DNA from 2 places in the Nonomuraea sp. NPDC049028 genome. Region 2 is predicted to be linked to the other one. Evidence: riboswitches for the same ligand, from Rfam matches in the RefSeq annotation. Region 2 holds a riboswitch; the other holds the start of a gene.
What was found. Region 2 has a riboswitch for cobalamin ahead of ACGFJ2_RS23555 (ABC transporter substrate-binding protein). Riboswitches for the same ligand answer to the same signal wherever they lie in the genome.
Positions count from the first base shown of each region.

Region 1 (3,534 bases), on a different contig from region 2:
CCCGCCGCCCTGGTCTCCTCGTACGACGGATGCCGGCCGCGCTCGACGGCCAGATCGGCGGAGGTGTCGTAGGCGGCCAGGGCGATCTCCTCGGCGACGCGGGTCGACAGCCCCAGCGCCTCGGGCGAGTCGAACGGCAGCCGGAGCGTGAAGAAGACGTCGGCCAGGCCCATCACGCCGAGCCCGATCGGCCGCCAGCGCTTGTTGGCCGCCTCGGCCTCGGCGGTCGGGTAGAAGCCCAGGTCGATGGTCCGGTCCAGGAAACGCACCGCCGTACGGACGGTCGCGCGCAGCCGGGCCCAGTCGACGCCCTCGCCGGTCAGGTGGGCGGCGAGGTTGATCGAGCCGAGGTTGCACACCGCCGTCTCGCCGTCGCTGGTGACCTCGAGGATCTCGGTGCACAGGTTGGACAGGTGGATGACGTTCTCGGGCCGGGCCGTCTGGTTGGAGGTGCGGTTGGCGGCGTCCTTGAACGTCATCCAGCCGTTGCCGGTCTGGGCGAGGGTGCGCATCATCCGGCCGTAGAGGGTCCGGGCGGGCAGCTGCCGGGTGTAGCGACCGTCGGCCTCGTAGGCGCGGTAGGCGCGGGTGAACGCCTCGCCGTACAGGTCGGTGAGGTCGGGGACCTCCTTGGGGTCGAACAGCGACCAGACCTCGTCGGCCTCCACCCGCCGCATGAACTCGTCCGGCACCCAGTTGGCCAGGTTGAGGTTGTGCGTACGCCGGGCGTCCTCGCCCGTGTTGTCGCGCAGCTCCAGGAACTCCTCGACGTCGGCGTGCCAGGTCTCCAGGTAGACACAGGCCGCGCCCTTGCGGCGCCCGCCCTGGTTGACGGCGGCGACGGAGGAGTCGAGCGTACGCAGCCAGGGCACGATGCCGTTGGAGTGCCCGTTGGTGCCCTTGATGAGGGATCCGCGCGAGCGCACCCGGGTCCACGCGATGCCGATGCCCCCGGCGTACTTCGACAGCCTGGCCACCTGCCCGTAGCGGTCGTAGATCGACTCCAGCTCGTCGCGCGGCGAGTCGAGCAGGAAGCACGACGACAGCTGCGGCCGGCGCGAACCGGAGTTGAACAGCGTCGGCGAGCTCGGCAGGTACGACAGCGTGGACATGAGGCCGTACAGCTCGGCGGCCTCGGCGACCGTCTCCGACAGCCCGCAGGCCACGCGGAGCAGGAAGTGCTGCGGCCGTTCGAGCACGGTCCGCGACTCCGGGTGCCGCAGCAGGTAGCGGTCGTAGACCGTACGCAACCCGAAGTACTCGAAGCGGTCGTCCGCCTCGCCGGAGACGAGCGCGTCGAGCTCGGCGGCGTGCGCGCCGACGAAGGCGGCGAGCGAGTCCTGGATCAGCCCGGCGGCGTGGCTGGCGGCGATGGACTCGGAGAAGGTCCGCACGCCGTGCCCGGCCGCCTCGTCGGCGATCTCCTCGGCCAGGAGCCGGGCGGCGATCCGGGAGTTGGCCGGATCGGTGATCACTCGTGCGGCGGCCTCCTCGATCGCCAGCCGCCGGTCGACGGTGGTCGGCTGCCGATCGACGGTGGCCGGCTGGTGATCGGCCGTGGCCGGCTGGTGATCGGCCTCAATGATCTGCGTCACGTGCTCTCTCCTCGCGAGCTCATCCCCGTGAGGGCGCGTGAGAGCACGGCGGCCCTGGACTCCACGGCCGCCGACGCCCCCGGCCCTCCCTCGAGGCCATGGACACTTCGATGGGCGGAGCCGGCTGGCTCCCCCAACGTCGCCGGCAGGTCTTCGGGCTCGCGGGCATGGTCGATCATTCCTACTGGCCGTCGCTTCCCGGAGATCTCCAGTGCTCGTGACGGCGGTCGTTCCCGCTCACCGCTGCGGGGCAGCCCCGGAATCGCACCGGGTTCCCTTTTGCTCCGCCCCGAGGGGCGAACCAGCGACGAGCAGAATCCTACATCTAGTGGCCCTTGGCGCAACTACCCCAGCATGTTGTGTCAGCGGTGTCGAGCATGCCCAGATCGCGGAGCACGGCCCTGGTCCTGCCGATCTCCGAGGCCAGCCACTGTTCGAAGTCGTCGCCGCTGAGCGGGATCGAGGTCCATCCCTCCGCCCGGCAGGCCGCCCGCCACGAGTCGGACCCCGTGACCTCGTCGCAGAGCCGGATGGCGACGGCCTTGCCGTCATCGGTCATGCCTTCGGGCCCCACGGCCGCGCACCAGTCGGCGAAGTCCACCCGCACCCCGCACTCCAGCAGGCTCGGCGCCTCGATGCCGTCCACCCGGCGCGCGCTGGAGACGGCGAGCACCCTGACCAGGCCCTTGCCGATGGCGCGGCGCCAGTCCGCGAGCGTGCCGGTCGCCGCCGCGGCCTTGCCGCCGAGGAGCGCGGCCGAGGCCTCCTCGCTGCCGGGAAAACCGGTGTAGTCGACCTGCCGGGTGTCGGCGCCGAGGCCCTTGGCGATCAGCCCGAACAGCAGGTGGTCGGGCTCGCCCTGCGGGCCGCCCGTCAGGGGCGTGCGGTCGGGGTGGGCGACCAGTTGCGCGCCGAACTGGTCGAAGGTGGCGAACTTGGAGTGTGCGGGCACCACCACCACCTCGATCTGGCCGGTGAGCCGGGCCAGCGGCGTGGCGGTGTCGAGCAACGAGAGCCCGTTGTTGAGCTCGGTCGCGGCCAGCGCGGGCAGCCCGGTGACGGTGATCCGGGTGACGGGCGGCGTGCCGGAGACGGGGAAACCGGCGTCGCGGGCGGTTTTGACGAGCGTCTTGGCGACGCGGGCCCAGCGTCCGGCGCCGGGGACGATCGCGAACCGGCCCGAGAGGCCGGCCGCGTTGACGGCGCGTCCGCCGAGGCTCCCCTCCGTGCCACATCCTGTCGCGCAGGCCGCCACCGCCAGGCCGAGCGCGAAGAACCCCCGTCGGCGCATGGCGTCCTCCCCTCGCACCCCATAACTACCCCAGGTCACTGACACTTAACGCACTGTTACACATCAGGGTTGTCATTATCAGGGATCACGAAAAGTCGGGAAGAACTATGATGTTTTCTCGCCCACACCGACGAGCAGGTACGACGGCAGCGAGGGCTCGCTGACCAGCCTGGGCCGGTCGGGACGCCAGTCGGGGGCGTGCACCAGGCCCGGCTCGACCAGCTCGAAGTCCCCGAAGAACGCCCGAATCTCCCTCGGAGTCCGGTCGGTACCCGCCCCGGCCGAGGTGGGCCGGTGGAGCGGCGTGGCGCCCTCCTCGAACCGTCCCCGCGAGGTCGCGTGGGTGAGCACCAGGTAGCTGCCGGGCGCCACCGCCTCGCGCAGCCTGGTCACCATCTTGCCCGGGTCACGGGCGTCCGGGATGAAGTGCAGGATCGAGACCAGCAGCACGCCCACCGGCTCGTTCAGGTCCAGGAAGCGGGACGCCTGCGCCAGCACCTCGTCGGGGTCGAGCAGATCGGCCTGGACGAAGACGGCCCGGCCCGCCTCCTCCAGCAGCGCCCTGGCGTGGGTGGCGACGACCGGGTCGCGATCGACGTAGACGACTTTCGCCTCCGGCGCCACCTCGTGCACGTTGCCCTGGGTCGG
Region 1 covers NZ_JBICTR010000001.1:843,556-847,089, reverse strand. The annotation lists gene ACGFJ2_RS03820 (ribonucleoside-diphosphate reductase subunit alpha) at 1-1,595, opposite strand, end outside; cobalamin riboswitch at 1,722-1,916, opposite strand; gene ACGFJ2_RS03815 (tripartite tricarboxylate transporter substrate-binding protein) at 1,921-2,886, opposite strand; gene ACGFJ2_RS03810 (SAM-dependent methyltransferase) at 2,992-3,534, opposite strand, start outside.
Region 1: linked by a shared signal. The riboswitch ahead of ACGFJ2_RS03820 (ribonucleoside-diphosphate reductase subunit alpha) and the one ahead of ACGFJ2_RS23555 (ABC transporter substrate-binding protein) in region 2 are both predicted to bind cobalamin.

Region 2 (3,534 bases):
CGCCGACGGTGACGTCGCCCCGGTGGGCGACGACGCCCATGACGGCCTTGAGCAGGGTGGACTTTCCGGCGCCGTTCGGGCCGATGATCGCCAGCCATTCGCCGCGCCGTACGGAGAGGTCGACGTCGCTGAGCACCTCGCGCTCACCGAGCCGTACGGACAGGCCGCTCGTCTCGATCATCCGGGCCGGCCGGGCCGTGTCGGCGGTCATGTGGCGGTCTGCCGGGTCATGCGCAGGACCGCCACGAAGAACGGCGCGCCGACGAACATGGTGACCACCCCGATGGGCAGTTCGGCGGGGGCGATGACGGTGCGCGCGACCAGGTCGGCGAGCACGAGGAAGGCGGCGCCGCCGATCAGCGACAGTGGCAGCACGATCCGGTAGGAGCCGCCCGCCAGCCGTCTGACCACGTGCGGGATGACGATGCCGACGAACCCGATGAGCCCGCTCACCGCCACGGCCGCCGCGGTGGCCAGGGAGGCGGCGAGCAGTACCGCCAGCCGTACCCGCCCGGCGCGGACGCCGAGGCTGGTGGCCTCCTCGTCCCCCACCGAGAGCACGTCCAGCATCCGCCCGTGCGCGAGCAGCAGGACGGCCGAGACGGCGGCGTACGGCAGGACCAGCCAGAACTGGTCCCACCCGCCGCCCACGTCGCCCAGGATCCAGGAGTAGATGCGCTGCAACTGCTCGACCTTGAACTGCTGGATGAACGTCTGGATCGCGGTCAGGAACGAGGTGACGGCCACCCCGGCGAGCACCAGCGTGGCGGTGCCGCCCGAGCGCCCGGCGGTGTTGCCGAGCACGTACGCGAGGAACACCCCGCCGACCGCACCCGCGAAGGCGGCCACCGGGATGCCGACGGCCGGGGTCGGCACGAGCACGATGACCACGGTGGTGGTCAGCCCGGCTCCGGCCGCGGCGCCCAGCAGGTAGGGGTCGGCCAGCGGGTTGCGGAACACCCCCTGGTAGCCGGCCCCCGCGATGGCCAGCAGCCCGCCGACCACGGCCGCCACCAGCACTCTGGGCAGCCGCAGCTCGAACAGCAGCCCCTGCTCCACGGGGGCCAGCCCCGAGTCCACGTGTACGTACGGCAGCCAGTCGAGCGCCTGGAGCACCACCTGCCACGGCGAGATGTCGGCGGCCCCGCCGAGCAGCCCGGCGACCATGGAGACGGCGAGCACGGCCAGCGCGCCCGCCGTCCACATCGGTCTGGACCTCACTGGCGGGTGGCCGCCTTGCCGACGGCGTCGCTGATGGTCTGTGCCAGGTCGACGACCCGCGGGCCCCAGCGCGAGGCGATGTCGTCGTCGAGCTGGATCACCTGGTCACCCTTGACGGCCGACAGTCCCTTCCAGCCGGGGCGCTTGGCCAGCGTGTCCTTGCTCTGCTGGCAGCACTTCACGTCCGCCAGGAAGATCAGGTCCGGGTCTGCCTGGGCGACGAACTCCGCCGACAGCTTGGGGTAGCCGCCCGCCGGGTCCGGCGCCTTGTCGGCGATGTTGGTGAGGCCGAACATGGCGTAGATCTGCCCGATGAACGTGCTGGACGTCGCCGCGTAGGGGGTCTGGTCGAGTTCGTGGTAGTAGGTGAGCTTCTTGTCCTTGGGGGCGTTCGCCGAGAGCTTGTCGAGGGACGTCTTCATGCCAGTCACGACTTGTCCGGCCTTTTCGGTGTTGCCGGTGGCGGCGCCGAGGTCGGTGATCTCGTCGTACGCCTCGTCGAGCTTGGTGGCGGCGGGCTCCAGGAGGACCGGCACGTTCACCTTGCCCAGCTTGGCGACGATGCCGTCGATGTCGTTGGAGACGATCACCAGGTCGGGCTTCTGGGCGACGATGGCCTCGACGTTCGGCTTGAAGCCGGACAGGTCGGTCTTGGGGACACCGGCCGGGTAGTTGGACTGGTCGTCCACCGCGATGACCTGGGGGCCCGCGCCGATGGCGAAGAGCGTCTCGGTATGGCTGGCGGAGAGCGAGACGATCCGCTCCGGCTTTTTGGCGATGCTGACCTTGCCGTTGCCCGCCTCGACCGTCACGGGGAAGGCGGCGGAGCTGGTCGTGCCGGTCGTACCGGTGGAGCCGGTGGGGCTCGCGGGGGACGGGGTGGTGGTAGTGCTGGTCTGACCACATCCGGCCAGAACGAGCGTTCCCAGCAGCGCGCCCGCGAAGGCCGTGCGTACGGGCCTCACGAGAAGTCCTTTCACACTGTCGGAACCGAGAGACCCGCTTGAGAGCGACGGATCACCCTTTTCCACGAGGGTTGATGACGTCAGCGCGGAGGCAGGCGACCTGGCTATGACAGTTGCGGGACAGCGCCGGACTCGCACCGGACTTCGCTGCAACTCTGCGCGTCGGACAGACGCTATCAATGCGCCAGATGCGCGTTAAGTCAAGGGGTGCCCAATTGGGCTTCCGCCTCGGCGATGATCTCTTGCAACCTGAGCCCGTGGGCCGCGTCCAGCGGGTGGCCGCCGCCCTGGCGTACGGTCCGCGCGAACTCCTCGGCGATGGTCTCGAACGGATCGTCGTCATCACTGGGCAGCAGCGTCGCACTGCCCGTCCTGCCGTACACCGCGACACTGGCCGGCGGCAGGTCACCGGCGGCGGCCATGCACAGCGACGCCTCGCTGGCCGCGCCGCCCTCGTGATCGAGCAGCAGTCCGGTCCAGCCGAGCGGGTTGCCGTGCGCGCGCACGCCGGTCACCCGGCCGAGCGCGGCGTCGAGCAGGTCGACCACGTGCGGCCCGACGTCCAGGAGCGCCCCGCGCTCGAGCCGCCACGGGGTGCCGAAGAGGTGGCCGCCCAGCAGGACATCGGAGATGTTCGCGGCGTGACCGCCGAACGCCTCGATTTCCGCGCAGCGCGCCAGGAACTCCCTGACCTGCTTCATATAACGCATGCTGAGCACCATCTGGGAGGCCACACCGGCCTCACGCACGGCATCGGCGAGCCGCCGCGCGTTCTCCAGCGAGTCGGCGAGCGGCTTCTCCAGCAACAACGCCTTCCCGGCCTTCGCCGCGCGCACCCCCAATTCGGCCTGTACGCCCGGCGGCACGCAGAACGCCACGGCCTCGCACGCCTCGAACAACTCCTCGACCCGCTCGAACACCGGCGCCCCCAGCCGAGCGGCAGCCTCCGGACGCCGAGCCCACACGCCGGCGAACCGGAGATGCGGGCTGTTGACCAGCATGGGCGCATGCGCGCGCTCCGCCCACGGCCCCGCCCCGACCAACCCGACCGACACCGGCTCCATTCATCCCCCTTGATCCGCCACAACCCTAATGCGGTTCCTAGGAATGTTCTCCGGGTATCCGGTCTTCCGCTCCCCCGCAGGGGTGTCCGCTCCGAGGGACTCCTGCCACGACAAACCGTCACAGGGATCGAGACAGTCGTGTGACGGACCGCTCCGGGGAATTCCGGTGGTCACCCCGCCGCGTCGCGCCATTGGCGCAGGGCGTGTTCAGGGCGGTGGGCCACCGTGCCGGAGTCGATGACGATGGTCTGTCCCGTGATGCACCGGGACTCAGCCGAGGCGAG
Region 2 covers NZ_JBICTR010000006.1:41,394-44,927, reverse strand. The annotation lists gene ACGFJ2_RS23565 (ABC transporter ATP-binding protein) at 1-211, opposite strand, end outside; gene ACGFJ2_RS23560 (iron ABC transporter permease) at 208-1,206, opposite strand; gene ACGFJ2_RS23555 (ABC transporter substrate-binding protein) at 1,218-2,186, opposite strand; cobalamin riboswitch at 2,259-2,379, opposite strand; gene ACGFJ2_RS23550 (Gfo/Idh/MocA family oxidoreductase) at 2,387-3,250, opposite strand; gene ACGFJ2_RS23545 (SDR family NAD(P)-dependent oxidoreductase) at 3,421-3,534, opposite strand, start outside.